2 regions of the Ochrobactrum sp. Marseille-Q0166 genome follow, and region 1 is predicted to be linked to the other one. Evidence: predicted binding sites of a transcription regulator. Region 1 holds the regulator's gene; the other holds the start of a gene.
The links. The regulator PhoB, encoded in region 1, activates phosphate uptake and scavenging genes when phosphate is short. The targets are predictions, from matches to a motif close to TGTCATNNANCTGTCAT.

Region 1 (8,114 bases):
ACGTTCAGGAAAAGAACTGATTTTGGTGCCTTGAGGACCTTAAAAAGCCCGGCTTAAAGCCGGGCTTTTCATTTGAAACAATCATTTGGCCCATTCGCCGCCGCGCATGACAGGCTCGCTGCTGCCATCCGCGTTGATGCCATCAACATCGATCTTGTCGGAACCGATCATCCAGTCGATGTGGATAAGGCTTGAATTGCCGCCCTGCGCTTTGATCTGTTCCGGCGACAGATTTGCACCATCAACAAAACATTTCGAATAGCACTGGCCGAGCGCGATGTGGCTGGCCGCATTTTCATCAAACAACGTGTTATAGAACAGAAGCCCACTCTGCGAAATTGGCGAGGAATGCGGAACAAGTGCGACTTCACCGAGACGACGTGCGCCCTCGTCGGTATCCAGAACTTTGTTCAGCACCTCTTCGCCACGGCTGGCCCTGGCTTCGACAATGCGTCCGCCTTCAAAGCGCACGGAGATATTATCGATCAGCGTACCCTGATGCGACAGCGGCTTGGTGCTCGATACATAGCCCTCAACGCGCAGCGCATGTGGTGTAGTGAAGACTTCTTCGGTCGGGATATTCGGGTTGCAGGTAATGCCATTCTTGGCGGTGGAGGCACCACCATGCCATTCATGGCCATCGGCAAGACCAACCGTCAAGTCTGTGCCCGGTCCCTTGAAATGCAGCGCGCTGTAAGCCTTACCATTCAGGAAGCGCGTGCGGGTTCGCAATGCGGCGTTATGTGCAGCCCATGCACCAACCGGATCGGCGACATCGACGCGGGAGGCTGCAAAAATCGCATCGGCCAATTTGCGGGTCGCAACATCTTCTGCATCATCGGGGAACATCAGCTTCGCCCATTCCGGGTTAGGATAGGAAACTATATTCCAGTTGATGTCGAAACCGGCAATCTTTTCCAGCGCTGGCTGGTAGGCTTTCGAATTAGCGCGGTTGGCGCGTGAAACCTTTGCAGGGTCTTGGGCAGACAACAGCATTGGATTGTCGGCAGCGATAGCCAGACGTGCTGCACCATTGGCATAAGCCTTGGCCATACCTTCATAGAGCCAGCCAGCGGCGCGATCAAAACTCTCATCCGACGCATTTTCATACCGTGCCAGCGCGATTGCATCATCGGAGAAAAATGGCGTTACAACGCCTGCTCCGGCCTTATAGGCGTGTTTTGCGATCAGACGCACCAGCGGCAGGGCCACGACAGGTGCCGTGATGACCAGATCCTGCCCCTCCCGCAATTGCAGCCCGACGCGCACGGCAACTTCGGCCAGACGTTCGAGTTTTACCGGATCGATGACGGGAGCATTATTGTCATGTGCCATATGGCTGCAAGCCTCGTGTTTGAAAGAATCAGTGGCAGTTTAGAGCGCTTTTCAATCTAATTGCATCAGATAAGCGCCTTAACTCCTTTTGGGCGCAAATCTTGTCTGAAAACTGCTTCGCACTTTTCAGAACGTGCCAGGAAAAATGGCTTAATTTCACTGCGCTTTTTCACGCCACTGCGCTATATTCAAATCGCGGTCGATTGAAACTTTTATTCAATGAGAGCAACGGCTATGAAGAAAAGCGTGCTTATTATCCTCGGTGTGGCTGGCCTGCTTGCTGGTTGTCAGACCATGACACCAGAACAACGCCGCGCCGCCGACGAACAGGCTTGTCGCGGCTACGGTTTTAAACAGAAATCGGACGCATTTGCGAATTGCCTGATGCGGCTTGATCTCGACCGCCGCGCAGATCGTCGCGAATGGCAGAACAGAGCTGATTTCTACGACAGGCCGATGGTAATTTATCAGCCCGTTCCGGTAGCAGTGCCTGTGAAATGAAAAAAGCGCCCTCTCAAGGGCGCTTTTCAATTTCTCGTTCAACAGAATTCTCAGAGCGGCGATTCCGGGCGTTCCTGCGCGAGAAGCATTGCGCCTATGGCATCTACATGCTTCTTGTCGGCAGCATATCCCAGTGACACATTCTGTACAGATGGCGCTGTTTCACCAAAAGTCGGCTGATAACTTGCAACCTGCATCAGACCAGGCTTTTCAGCAGGTTTCACAGGAAGTGTCGCCAGTCGATCACCACGCGCCTGTGGACCGACACCACCGTTTTGCTGTGCCTCGTTGGTCTTTGCAGCTTCAGCCAAAGCGACCTGTACCGTTGGCTGAGCCTCTGGAACAGTCCCATCCTGCTGTGTCGTCACGTTATAAAACGGTCCTTCAGGCATAGAGGGCGACTGTGGCGTTGATACGTAAGCGAGATTGTAAGGCGTCTGGGGAACCGGGTTCTGCAATTCACCGTCACGACCACGCTTTTCGTAGAAAGAATTTCCACCGGCGACCAGGACATAGTGCATGTTATTATAAGGGAATTTGAGCCCCGCGGTATGGAAGAACATCGAGTTCTTCAGGGACGGATGGCGCTTACCCTTAAGCACAGCATCGGCTGCAGCCTGAACATCCGGCAGAGCCTTTGAATTCATTTTACGGGTCAGAACGCCGGGAGCGAACTGGTTCTTCTGACCGACAACGCCGCAAATCGTATCCGGATAGCTCCCTGATGCGAGGCGGTTCATAACCACCGTACCAACGGCCATCAGACCATCAGGACTCGAACGGTTCGATTCAAAGAACATCGCACGCTCGAGGCATTCCCTGTCTCTGGCGGTGTATGTGAAAGTCTTGACGCCATTGACCGTCTTGACGTGGCTGGCCGCCGTCTTTTCGGTTTTTGTCTTGGTCGTACCACTGGTCGTCGTGCAACCCGCCACCAAAAATGGTGCCGCGAGCAAACCCAGAATAACCAATGGTTTCTTTGTGGAAGCGCGCGTCAAAGGCTCAATCTCTTAATTTGCATCATTACGACCCTTAATTGATCCAGTCTGATTTCACTTCTTGAAAGCACTTCAAAAAAAGCCGCTACATCAGGCTGGCGTTCAAGCCAAATCGAACGAAAACTAAAATTCAAACGTCTTGCTAATCTTCTTGCCGTGCAAGGATTGCGGATTTTTAGGCAAAAACAAGGCAAAAAATCATATTTCAAAATCGGAGTTATTGCGGAAAACACAGCTTCAGCAACTCGAATCTCCGCTTACCCTTATGTGCTAAGCCATTCTAAATTATTAATAAATAGTTAAAGTATTTATTCAAAACTCATAAGCTGTTGATTACACGCGATTCATTTACCATACGATACGCACCATATGACTGCCTTAATTCGTTAAAGCTTTAACATCCTACTAAGCCTCAGAAATCGACTATGAAAAAACCAGAAATAATTTCGCATACAAGAACCTGCTTACCTTTGGTCAACTTTGTGAAATAATCTGTAACATCGTGTGACATGTGTGATTATGGAACCGTTTTCCCTTAAAAATTACGAATCGGAATGAGTTTTCCAATAGAAAAAAGCCCGCCGCCAGTCAGGCAACGGACCATCATCAAGCTTCGAATAATCCTAAATGATCACCCAAATGAATAGCCTGCACCGCGAACCGTGCGGATCGGATCGAGTGTACGGCCAATATTGATTGCCTTGCGCAGACGCCCCACATGGACATCGACGGTGCGGTCATCAACATAAATATCCGGTCCCCAGACGCCATCCAATAGCTGACTGCGCGAAAAGACCCGTCCCGGAGACATCATGAAATATTCGAGTAAACGGAACTCTGTCGGTCCAAGACGAATTTCTTTTTCCTTGCGATAAACACGATGCTGCTGACGGTCGAGCACAAGCTCGCCAACTTTAAGCACATGCGAGAGAACACTCGGATTGGCACGACGCAGCATGGCTTTGACGCGCGCCAGCAGTTCCGGTGTCGAAAAAGGCTTCACCACATAATCATCGGCACCAACACTCAAGCCCCGAACGCGCTCGCTTTCTTCGCCGCGCGCCGTCAGCATGATCACCGGCAGCCGCTCGGTTTCTGGCCATTGACGCAAGCGGCGGCATAGCTCGATGCCCGAAACCCCGGGCAACATCCAATCGAGAATAAGAAGGTCCGGCACGTTTTCACGCAGCGCAATCTCTGCTTCATCGCCGCGCAATATCGTATCGACGTGATATCCCTCGGCTTCGAGGTTATAGCGCAACAGCACGCTCAACGCTTCTTCGTCTTCAACCACAGCAATCTTGGGTGCCTGTGACATGCAGTGTTTCCTATAGAGTTAAGCCTGGTGGCACATGCAATTCCCCCGTTCGACCGCGTGCCGCCGCGCTTTTTTACATATTCCAATGGCTCACTGGATGGTTACAGCAAGCCATGCGTTCAGGATTTACGAGCCTCATCCACGACAATACCGTGGCTCAGATCTTCTTTCGGGCGTTCTGCAGGCATTTGAAGGCCAGTCACAATGTAATAGACCGTTTCAGCAATATTGGTGGCATGGTCGCCAATACGCTCTATGTTCTTGGCGCAGAACAGAAGATGCGTGCAGGCCGAAATGTTACGCGGGTCTTCCATCATATAGGTCAGAAGTTCGCGAAACAGCGACGTGTACATCGCGTCGATTTCATCGTCACGATCGCGGACGATATTGATCTGCTGGACTGAACGTGTCGCATAGGCGTCGAGAACGTCTTTGAGCTGCGTCAGAGCAAGCTCTGCCAAGGTTTCAAGTCCCCGGTAAAGCTTGCCCGGTTGACGCGATTCCGAAACGGCGGCAACGCGCTTGGCAATATTCTTGCCGAGATCCCCTACACGCTCCAGATCGGCTGAAATACGGATGGAGCCAATGATTTCCCGCAAATCAACCGCCATTGGCTGACGCTTGGCGATGATCATTACGGCCTTGTCATCAATCTCGCGCTCGCTTGCATCGAGGATGAGATCGTCGGAGATAACCCGCTGCGCCAATGCGTTGTCGGCATTGACAATCGCCGCAACAGATTGCTCGACCATGCGTTCCGCATGACCGCCCATTTCGGCAATCTTGTGGGTTAGGAACTGAAGTTCTTCGTCGTATGCGCTAACAGTATGCTGAGACGCCATGATGGACCTCTGATTAAAAATGCAGGAAGCGGAACCACCGTCGGTTCGCGCCTTTGCCAAAATATTGTTTAGCCAAAACGACCAGTGATGTAGTCCTGCGTGCGCTTTTCTGTCGGCGCTGTGAACATCACGTCGGTGTCGCCAACTTCCACCAGATTGCCCAGATGGAACATGGCGGTACGCTGTGAAACACGTGCAGCCTGCTGCATCGAGTGGGTCACGATGACGATGGTATAGTTCTGACGCAGCTCGTCGATCAGCTCTTCGACCTTGGCCGTTGCAATCGGATCGAGTGCCGAGCAAGGTTCATCCATGAGGATCACTTCAGGGCTGACCGCAATCGCACGCGCAATGCACAGACGTTGCTGCTGACCGCCGGACAGGCCGGTTCCAGCATCGTGCAGGCGATCCTTCACCTCTTCAAAAAGACTGGCCTTCTTCAGGCTTGTGACAACGATTTCTTCGAGGTCTGTCTTATTACGAGCCAGTCCATGAATACGTGGGCCATAGGCCACGTTTTCAAAAATGGATTTTGGAAATGGGTTTGGCTTTTGGAACACCATACCAACGCGGGCCCGCAGTTCAACGACATCAATCTTCGGATCATAGATGTCTTCATTGTCGAGCGTAATCTTGCCGGTGATACGACAGCCTTCGATTGTATCGTTCATCCGGTTGAGCGAACGAAGGAAGGTGGATTTGCCACAACCAGAAGGGCCGATCAATGCTGTCACCATCTTTTCCGGTACGTCCAGATCGACTTCAAACAGAGCCTGTTTTTCGCCATAGAACACACAGACCTTGTCGCCACGCATTTTGATCGAAGGGGCGTTGGTGTTCATTTTTTCTCCTACGGCTTTTTCGAGAGATCTTTCGGTCATGAGATTCATCATTTCTCTCCCGTTTACCAGCGGCGCTCAAAGCGGCGGCGCAGAATAATTGCTGCAATGTTCATAACTGCCAGGAACAGGAGCAAGACGATAATAGCGCCTGATGTCCGTTCTACAAAGGCACGCTCGGCTTCATTAGCCCACATGAAAATCTGCACAGGCAGAGCCGTAGCAGGATCCATTGGGGTTGCAGGCATATTGGCAACGAAAGCCACCATGCCGATCAGTAGTAGCGGTGCGGTTTCACCCAGCGCTTGGGCAAGGCCGATAATCGTTCCGGTCAGAATGCCGGGGGCTGCGAGTGGCAGCACGTGGTGGAACACCATCTGCGTTTTCGATGCGCCAAGACCAAGCGCGGCAGAACGAATTGATGGCGGCACAGCACGAAGTGCAGAGCGTGTCGCAATGATGATGGTTGGAAGCGTCATCAGTGTCAGCACCAGACCACCAACGATAGACGCCGAACGCGGCAGATTGAAGAAATTGATGAACACCGCAAGCCCAAGCAAACCGAAAACAATCGATGGCACAGCAGCGAGATTGTTAATGTTGACTTCAATGAGGTCAGTCAGGCGGTTCTTCTTGGCATATTCTTCAAGATAGATTGAAGCGGCCACGCCGATTGGCAGGGCGAGCACCAGCACAATCATCATCATGTAGAAAGAACCAACCAGCGCAACACCCAGACCCGCGGTTTCAGGACGGCTCGAAGCGCCATTCGTGAAAAGACCCCAGTTGAAAGCTTCCCTCATCATGCCTTCATCGGTCAGGGTCTTGATCCAGGCAAACTGGCGGTCCGAAACCTTACGGTTTGCTTCCGGAACTGCGACATCGATCTGGCCCTTATAGGCAGAATCAATATCAGCGGCAGCGAGTACGGGAACGATCTGCGTTGTGCCAATCAGTGATGGATTATCCATCACCATCTGGCGCAGCTGAACACGCACACCATCCGAGAAAAAGCGTCCGACTTCACGCATTTCTGCTCGATTTGATGTCGGAACACCGAGCTTTTCAGCCAAAGCGTTACGCACCAGAAGTGGATAATTGGCGGTGATGAGCACATTCGGATCTGTTGCCAGTTTATTGCCCGGATCGATAACTTGTGCGTCAAGCTTGACCGGCAAATAGATTGTCGTCTGTCCGAAAGCTGTATAGCCCTTCGAGAAAACTGAAAACAAAAGCGCGCATAGAAAGAACACACCTATCGCAATGGCGACCACGCCATAGAGACGGAAGCGACGTTCAGCAGCGTAGCGACGCTTGATCCCGATATCGCGGCGCTGGGGCTTTGGTACCGCCGTGCCGGCATTGAGAGTTGAATCGGACATTATTCGTACTGCTCCCGGTACTTGCGGACGATATAGAGCGCAAAGATGTTCATAATCAGCGTCAGAACGAAGAGGGTGATACCCAACGCAAAGGCAACCAGCGTCTGCGGCGAGTCAAATTCAAGATCCCCCGTGAGCTGACTGACAATTTTCACAGTAATCGTCGTCATTGCTTCAAAGGGATTGGCGGAGAGACGTGCTGCAACGCCAGCTGCAAGAACCACAATCATGGTTTCACCAATCGCACGCGAGGCCGTCATCAGTAATGCACCGACAATGCCCGGAAGGGCTGCTGGCAGAACAACACGTTTGATTGTTTCAGAGCGCGTTGCGCCAAGACCAAGTGAGCCATCGCGGAGTGAACCGGGAACCGCTGTTATAATGTCGTCGGAAAGCGATGACACAAATGGGATCAGCATCACGCCCATTACAAGGCCAGCAGTCAGCACACTCTGCGCCATAATGAAACCCTGACCGCCAGCAATGGCAGCCGAAAGATCACGCAGGAACGGACCAACCGTTATCAATGCGAAGAAACCGTAAACAATAGTGGGGATACCAGCCAGAAGTTCAAGCACGGGCTTAACGACAGTACGAACACGCGGCGATGCATATTCGGCCATATAGATTGCCGAGAAAAGACCGACCGGCACCGCAAACAGCATGGCAACAAAAGCAATGTAAAGTGTGCCAGCCAAAAGGGGGATCAGCCCGAACTGTCCGACTTCACCACCTGAACCGGCAGCTGCAAAGCGTGGGTCCCAGACCGTCCCAAAGAAGAAGTCCATCGGGGCAACCGACTGGAAGAAGCTCACTGTCTGGAACAGAACAGAGAACACGATGCCGATAGTTGTGAGAATTGCGATACCGGATGCAGCGATCAACCCCCAAAGAACAAT
Region 2 (8,114 bases), 480 kb from region 1:
CATGATAGACAATCCGCGTGCAGGCCTGGACTTCTGCCGTCATTAGCGCAGTCGCTGCGGTGAGCACGGCAAGGATACGTGTGAAGCGTGACATCTTGGACACCTATTCATCGATTAACGGGATATCGTATCGGCAGGGCTTTGTTACAGGCACATGAGCTAAGCGAAATATGTCGCTATACTCTATTGATGCGCCCAATCCGGATCAATGCCGTTCTTTCCCATAATACCGTAATCACCGCCGGTTTGGATAAACCAGATCGTAAAGACCGCACATAACAAAAAGAAGATACTTAGAGGGATCCTTACGCGTATCTTTGGCGATTTGCGTCTCAACGAGAAATAAACACCTGCACTCAACAAAGCAGATCCAATATAAGCTGCGATCATTCTCCGACCCCATTTCGGCAATATGCCATCTACGCTTAATCGCATTCAATCACTCCTGAAAGGGATAACTGCGAAGCAAAGCGACTTGTTGGAACGAGCACTCTGGAATCAATCAGCAAAAACTGGGCTTGAATTGGAGCGCATCCCGAAAAGGGTGAGGCGCCCTTGCAGAGAAACCAGGCCACCGAACTGTTCTCTGTCCGCGCTTCGATCAGAAAACGATGCGCGATAAATAAAAACTTAGGTCGCCGATCTAGGTCCGTCAGATCGAAACGCGTTCTAAAAGCGTCTGAGCCAAGCCGCAAACAGGGCAACTGGGCATCCGGTAATCAATGTGGATACCATTATTGGGACAGGTAATGGATCAAATATTCGCCCCGAGCCTACCATCCGTCGGCATTGCGATGACAGATAGGTCGCCTGTGCGCTCAGCCATAAGCCAGCTTTTGTGGATAAAACCCGTCTATTCAAGATGTTGGTACGCCCAAGGGGAATCGAACCCCTGTTTGCGCCGTGAGAGGGCGCCGTCCTGACCGCTAGACGATGGGCGCATGAAGCGCTTTTAATATAAAGTGCCATTCCCCAAATGAAAAGGGCAGCTTTTCTGCCGCCCACATTCAAATCTATTCAACATTACCAAGCTTGATGCGCCCGAGAATGCGCGATTCACGGTAATCATAAATAATAAGTTCCGTGCCGCCATCCGGCAAAAGCGTTTCAAGCGAAAGCTGATCACCAGACAGACTCTGCGATAACAGGCGCGTGCCTGGCGTCAGATCAATCTGTGATTCAATCAGTTTTGGAGGCTCAGGCTTAACAGGTGCAACAACCTGTCCCGGAATGTCTGATCGTGCCACTTCGGTCTCGGTGGTATCAGGCGCACGATTGATCTTGTAGACAACGGCGACAAGCACAGCCATAAGACCAATCAGCATGACACCGATGGACACCGCAAGCAGACGGATCATCTTGCGACGAACTTTCTCCATCGCTGGATCAAGCGGGGGTTCGGGCTGTTGTTGTTCCGGATAATAGCCCTGCTGATAGTCCTGATATCCCGAATCTTGTTGATTCTGATATCTCGGATAGTGTGGATCCTGCATTAAATGACTCCGGTTCATGCTCCCGCGTGGGCGCGTGATAACGAAGGGAAGAGACAATTGAAAGAACTAATTGCCGATCTCGATGCTGCGGGCAAAAGATTAGACCAGTGGCTGTCCGCAGCATTGGGGCCGGAACTCTCCCGCAGTCGCGTCCAGTCCCTGATTGCTGAAGGTCACGTGACCCTCGATGGTGCTCCCGCCAGCGGTGCAAAGCAAAAGCTGCGCGAAGGTATGAAGATTACCATCGTGCTGCCAGAGCCTGAACCAGCCGAACCGCAAGGCGAGAACATCCCGCTGGATATTCTCTACGAAGACGATGATCTCATCGTCATCAACAAGCCCGCAGGACTTGTTGTCCATCCGGGTAACGGCAACTGGACGGGAACGCTCGTCAATGCCCTCATATATCATTGTGGCGATAGCTTGTCCGGCATCGGGGGAATCCGCCGTCCCGGTATCGTTCACCGTCTCGACAAGGATACCAGCGGTGTCATGGTAGTCGCCAAAAATGATCACTCCCATCGCCATCTAAGCGAGCAGTTCGCAGATCATGGACGGACGGGCGATCTGGAACGCGCCTATCTCGCGCTCGTCTGGGGCATGACCGAACGCCCACAAGGCTATATCGATGCCCATCTTGGCCGTTCGCATCGCGACCGCACCAAACAGGCTGTCGTCAACGAAGAACGTGACGATGCGCGCCATGCCGTCACCCATTATTCGACAATTGAAAAATTCGCACCGCGTGAAGATGCGACGGCCTTGGCATCACTCGTCGAATGCCGGCTTGAGACCGGGCGCACGCACCAGATCCGTGTCCACATGGCGCATATCGGCCATCCGCTCGTCGGCGACATGGATTATGGCAGCGCTTACAAAACCAAGGCTAACAAACTGCCCGAGCCACTGAAAAACGCGGTGCAAGGCTTCCATCGTCAGGCGCTTCATGCCTTTTTGCTGGCATTCACCCATCCAACGACGGAAGAAATTATGCGCTTTGAGGCAGACGTGCCCGAAGATATGGAGCAGCTTCTGGAAAATTTTCGCCAGCACTCTATATAATGATGTAAGTTCTAACAGTTTCAGACAGCATGAATGAGCTTGTAAAAGCGAGGCTTAGGGGGCGGAAACACTATCTCCCAGCAGGTCACGGCCCTACAGGGAATCTTCTCTGGATTGGACAAATGTTCACATTCTAGTGACACATTGTTTCATGAGGTCAGAGATCGTGTTTTCGCCAAAATCATCCCTATATATGTAAGCTCACGTTGGAAGTGCAGGAGGCAGCCAGCGTGACAGGTTCGCCAAAAGGGAACCTGAAATTATAAAGGAGGGTGCTTTATGGCCCAGGTTAATCTCCCTAGCATTACATCTGGTGACGGTGGTCTAACCCGTTATCTGGAAGAAATTCGCCGCTTTCCAATGCTTCAGCCGCAGGAAGAATACATGCTGGCGAAGCGCTATCACGAACATACTGATCCGAAAGCTGCACATAAGCTGGTGACTAGCCATCTTCGCCTCGTCGCAAAGATTGCAATGGGCTATCGCGGTTATGGCTTGCCAATAGGCGAGGTCATCTCCGAAGGCAATGTCGGCCTGATGCAGGCAGTCAAGCGCTTTGAACCGGAACGCGGCTTCCGCCTGGCCACATATGCAATGTGGTGGATCAAGGCTTCGATCCAGGAATATATCCTGCGCTCGTGGAGCCTTGTGAAGATGGGTACGACTGCCAATCAGAAACGCCTGTTCTTCAATCTGCGCAAGATGAAGAGCAAAATTCAGGCGCTTGACGATGGGGATCTCAACCCGGATCAGGTCAAGCAGATTGCGACCAAGCTGAAGGTTAGCGAAGACGAAGTGGTCTCCATGAACCGCCGTCTGTCGGGCGACGCTTCGCTTAATGCGCCGCTGCGCGCAGCCGAAGGTGAATCGGGCGAATGGCAGGATTGGCTCGTGGACGACAGCAGCAGTCAGGAACAGATTCTAATTGAACAGGACGAACTGGAAAGCCGCCGCTCGCTGCTTGAACAGGCCATGGACACGCTCAACGAGCGTGAACGTCGCATCTTTGAAGCCCGCCGCCTTTCGGAAGATCCAATGACGCTGGAAGACCTTTCCGGTGAATTTGGCATCAGCCGTGAACGCGTGCGCCAGATCGAAGTGCGGGCCTTTGAAAAAGTACAGGCTGCCGTCAAGGCTGCAGCTTTCAAGCAGCAGAAGGCTTTGAACCATGTTGAAGAAGCTCACGCCTGAAACTGATGTTCTTCAGCCCCATCTACTGCCGCAAAGTGGGAAACCGTTTTGCGGCAGTTTGCTTTTGAAGAGTCTCAAGAAAGATATCGCCTGATTTTGAGACGAAATCGCATTTTGATCCACGGGAGCGTCGTCCGATGCAACCTGTCATCCAACCGATAAAAAAACGTCAAATAACTGTAATGGAATGGCTTTAGGCAACGTGAGGTGTTTCACCGAAACCTGAAGGTCTCCCATGAAAAAGCTCCTGCTTGCTGCAATGCTCGCTCTGACTGCTGCAACCGCTGTATCTGCGTCTGAATATGTCTCCTATCTGGACTACCCTCAGAAAGAGCAGGACGGAAAAGAATTCTTCACTGCCATTGAAATTCCACAAGGCAGCTTCACCAAGTACGAAATCAACGACAAGACCGGCCACATCATCGTCGATCGCTATCAGTCGATGCCGGTCGTTTATCCAGCCAATTACGGCTCCATAACCAGCACGCTGGCAGGCGACGGCGATCCGCTTGACGCGCTCGTCTACACCCGCGAACCAATCGTTCCGGGTGCAATCATCAAGGTTCGTCCAATCGGCGTTCTCAAGATGATCGACGGTGGTGAAACGGACGACAAGATCGTCGCTGTCCCGACCTCTAAAATCGACCCAACCTACGACAATATCAAGGAGATTGCTGATCTGCCAAAGATCGAGCAGCAGCGCCTTGAAGCTTTTTTCCGCGTTTACAAACAATTGCCTGAAGGCCGGAAAGCGGTCGAACTCCGCGGCTTCGATACTGCTGAAACTGCAGCAAACGAAGTGGCCAAAGCCATCAAGGCTTTTTCTGAAAAGAAATAATCAAGCTATATATCGCTGAAACAAAAAGGCCGCTCAAAGCGGCCTTTTTGCTATTTCGTGTCGTTTAGCTCGCACCCAGAACGTCATTGAAGACTTTCTCGCCCGGAATGCCCTTTTCAAGGCTGATCAGAGCGCGCCGCCCGTTGCGATAAGAGATCGGAATATCGATCCACTGCAAACGGCGCATCAGAGAAAGATTGGTATCCTGTGCGGTCTTTGCGTCATTTAGCCAGATAATGAAGAAGTTGTCCGCTATCTTGGAAGGTACAGCAATCAGTGGATTACCAGCTGCCTGTTCCGTATCTTTGAATGTGATACGCTGGACGTTATCAACGGCACCTCCAGCAAAGTCATCTGGCACAGTGAATACCATCTCAATCAGATGGCTGGCGGGAATGGACTGGTCGGTATTTTTGCGAATCGTCAGCTTAAGCTCGGCCTTGGTATCCGGCATCGTGATCGTACCACGAATTGCAGGCGCAGCAGGTTCACCCTCGCTTGGGCTTTCCTCAATTTCCGACCAGACGACGGTTCCACGCTCTACCGACCCCGTTTCCGTACCACCGCGTTCCTCATAAAGAAGCGCCTGTTGGCCAACGGCAACAGCCTGCTGACTTTGTGGCTGGTTCGGTGAATTGGTCTGTTCTGCACCCGGCGTTGAGGCAGCGGTAGATTTCCCCTCACCGAGGCTGGCCTGTCCACCGGCTGGACCTTCGTCTGTCTCGCTGCCGTCCGGCATCAGACGTTGAGTCATCTTCTGTTCTTCAGGTGGCGTCTGTGGCTGGTCAGCACCCGCAGTCTGTCCGGCCGGTGGCACCTGCTGTTCAGGCTGCTGCGTCGTACCACTGTCACCGCTGGCCGGTGCATCGCTGCGGCCAAGACTTGATGCCAGTTCCTGAAGTTTGTCCTTGTTACTCCAAGCAACATAACCGCCAGCACCAAGGGCAAGCACAACAACTAGGCCAATAATCAGGCCTGTAGAAGAACGCTTTTGTTTCGGGCTGCTGCGTTCTACATATTCGCTGCGGCGTGAAAAAGTCTTATCGTCCGTATGATCCGGCTCGCGCTCGACACCCCAATCATCGCGACGAGCGTGCTGAGCCTGCGATGTTTCTTCTTCGCGCTCGTAATCGCGGTCAGAGTAGTGGTGCTCAGTCGCAATCTGCGGTTCGCGGTCTGCATGAGAAGGCATGTTTGCCGCACGCGTTGATTCGTGCAGAAACTCTTCGAGCGGATCAGTCTGGGGCTCGTCAAGGGGCGGCGTGGAAGCTGGAGGCGCATAAAAGGCTTCAACTTCTTCAATAGCATCCTCGAGGATTTTGCGCTGGCGAACAGCCACAACTTGCGAGGCGTTCGCCGTCACAAGCTTCTGTTCAATCGTCGCACGTGCTTTTGCATAGACACGCTGACGCAGCTCAGGCGATTTGTCTGCCTGCGCATCAATTGTCTTTTTCAGAACCGCTACAAAATCCGCCATGCCGTTTTACCCAGTTTCCGCGAGTTCGAAATGCAGTAAATATCTCAATAATCACAATAATCGATGGAAAGCAAAGGTTGCGGCAACGATTAAGTGAACGCTTTCAAAATGATCGCGAAAAAATCTTAAAAAACACCCGGTCCGCCATGACGGCAAACCGGGTGTTTTATGTTATCAGAACCGGAGTCCCGATCAATCAATCATGGAATGGATCGGTGACAAGGATCGTGTCTTCACGTTCCGGGCTCGTCGAGAGCATTGCAACCGGCGCGCCGATCAGCTCTTCGATGTGGCGGACATATTTGACAGCCTGCGCTGGAAGATCGTTCCACGAACGCGCACCAGCTGTCGTTTCCGACCAGCCCGGCAGCGTTTCATAAATCGGCTTCACGCGGGCCTGCGCACCCATTGAAGATGGCAGATAGTCGATACGCTTGCCATCGAGTTCGTAGGCCACGCAGATCTTGATTTCCTCAAGACCGTCGAGAACATCGAGCTTGGTCAGCGCAATACCGGTGATGCCGGAAGTGCGAACCGTCTGACGAACGATAACGGCATCGAACCAGCCACAACGACGCTTACGACCTGTTACCACGCCAAATTCATGGCCCTTGGTACCAAGGAATTCACCGATTTCATCGTTGAGTTCGGTCGGGAACGGACCTTCACCAACGCGGGTGGTATAAGCCTTGGTAATGCCGAGAACATAACCGATTGCTGTCGGACCAAGGCCCGAACCGGCAGCGGCCTGACCGGCAACAGTGTTGGACGAGGTGACGAACGGATAGGTGCCGTGGTCGTTATCAAGAAGTGCGCCCTGCGCACCTTCGAAAAGGATGCGGTCGCCAGCCTTGCGACGTTCGTCGAGAACGCGCCAGACCTGATCGATATAAGGGAGAATCTTGTCTGCAACCGAGGTCAGCTCTTCAAGAATGGTCGCAACCGCGATTTCCTCAAGGCCCATGCCGCGACGCAGCAGATTGTGGTGAGCAAGCAGGCGCTCAACCTTTGGCTCTAAGGTGTCCGGCTCGGTCAGATCGATGACCCGGATCGCGCGACGGCCAACCTTGTCTTCATATGCAGGGCCGATACCACGCTTGGTGGTGCCGATCTTGAGACCTTCGGTAGCGCCTTCACGCATTGCATCCAGTTCGCGATGAACGGACAGAATAAGCGGTGCATTTTCTGCGATGCGCAGAACTTCAGGGGTGATTTCGATGCCCTGGCCGCGCAGCTTTTCGACTTCCATGACGAAATGATGCGGGTCAACCACAACACCATTGCCGATCACGCTCAGTTTGCCGCGTACAAGGCCGGATGGCAGAAGCGAAAGCTTGTAGCTGACGCCATCGATGACAAGCGTATGACCCGCGTTATGACCGCCCTGATAGCGCACGATCACATCGGCGCGCTCGGACAACCAGTCCACGATCTTTCCCTTGCCCTCGTCGCCCCATTGCGACCCGACGACAACTACATTCGCCATTGAGAAAACTCCTCGGTACGGCATCTCAGCCGTCAATATAACCCAAGGATCGCAAGCAGCCCCGACAGTTTGACGCGAGGTGCTGATCCCTCGTCTCTATACAGACTGAATCCTGCTTACGCGACTCTTTCATGCGCAAAACATGATTATTTTTCGCAAAAACGTGGAAAACGTGCTCTTAAAACTCGAAAATTGGTGGCAAACCAGTGTCGAGAATAAGGCTATTCAGTGTCAAAGTGCCTTTTAGCCGGCGCGGACCATATAGAGCGCCTCGTCCGAATAGCCTTTCAGCTTCTCTTCGAGTGCGGTCACATCGCGGGTAACGAAGCCCTTTTTCTCCCAGAATCCCTGAGAGCCATTGACCGCAACAAGGGCCATGGTGACAAAACCATCTCGCTCTGCCTGAGCGGCCATCAATTCGACCACACGCGAAGCCTGCCCGCCTGAGCGAACCACCGGCAGAAGTGCGATATCGTGAATATAATAGGTGCTCGTTTCCTTCGGCAGCTCACCGAGAATCGAATTCAACGCAGGCACCTTATCGAGTTGCCATGGATGACTGATGCC

Region 2: the regulator PhoB is predicted to act here: its motif matches at 3,914-3,930, upstream of H5024_RS03545 (inorganic diphosphatase).

What each region holds. Positions count from the first base shown of each region.
Region 1 covers NZ_JACJUO010000001.1:264,135-272,248, forward strand. The annotation lists gene dps (DNA starvation/stationary phase protection protein Dps) at 1-20, shown strand, start outside; gene H5024_RS01215 (aminopeptidase) at 82-1,335, opposite strand; gene H5024_RS01220 (hypothetical protein) at 1,570-1,836, shown strand; gene H5024_RS01225 (cell wall hydrolase) at 1,887-2,834, opposite strand; gene phoB (phosphate regulon transcriptional regulator PhoB) at 3,466-4,152, opposite strand; gene phoU (phosphate signaling complex protein PhoU) at 4,272-4,994, opposite strand; gene pstB (phosphate ABC transporter ATP-binding protein PstB) at 5,063-5,836, opposite strand; gene pstA (phosphate ABC transporter permease PstA) at 5,899-7,215, opposite strand; gene pstC (phosphate ABC transporter permease subunit PstC) at 7,215-8,114, opposite strand, start outside.
Region 2 covers NZ_JACJUO010000001.1:747,984-756,097, reverse strand. The annotation lists gene H5024_RS03570 (linear amide C-N hydrolase) at 1-94, opposite strand, end outside; tRNA gene H5024_RS03565 (tRNA-Glu) at 867-941, opposite strand; gene H5024_RS03560 (hypothetical protein) at 1,014-1,493, opposite strand; gene H5024_RS03555 (RluA family pseudouridine synthase) at 1,497-2,555, shown strand; gene rpoH (RNA polymerase sigma factor RpoH) at 2,835-3,746, shown strand; gene H5024_RS03545 (inorganic diphosphatase) at 3,982-4,584, shown strand; gene H5024_RS03540 (transcriptional regulator) at 4,649-6,061, opposite strand; gene H5024_RS03535 (adenylosuccinate synthase) at 6,258-7,547, opposite strand; gene H5024_RS03530 (GNAT family N-acetyltransferase) at 7,791-8,114, opposite strand, start outside.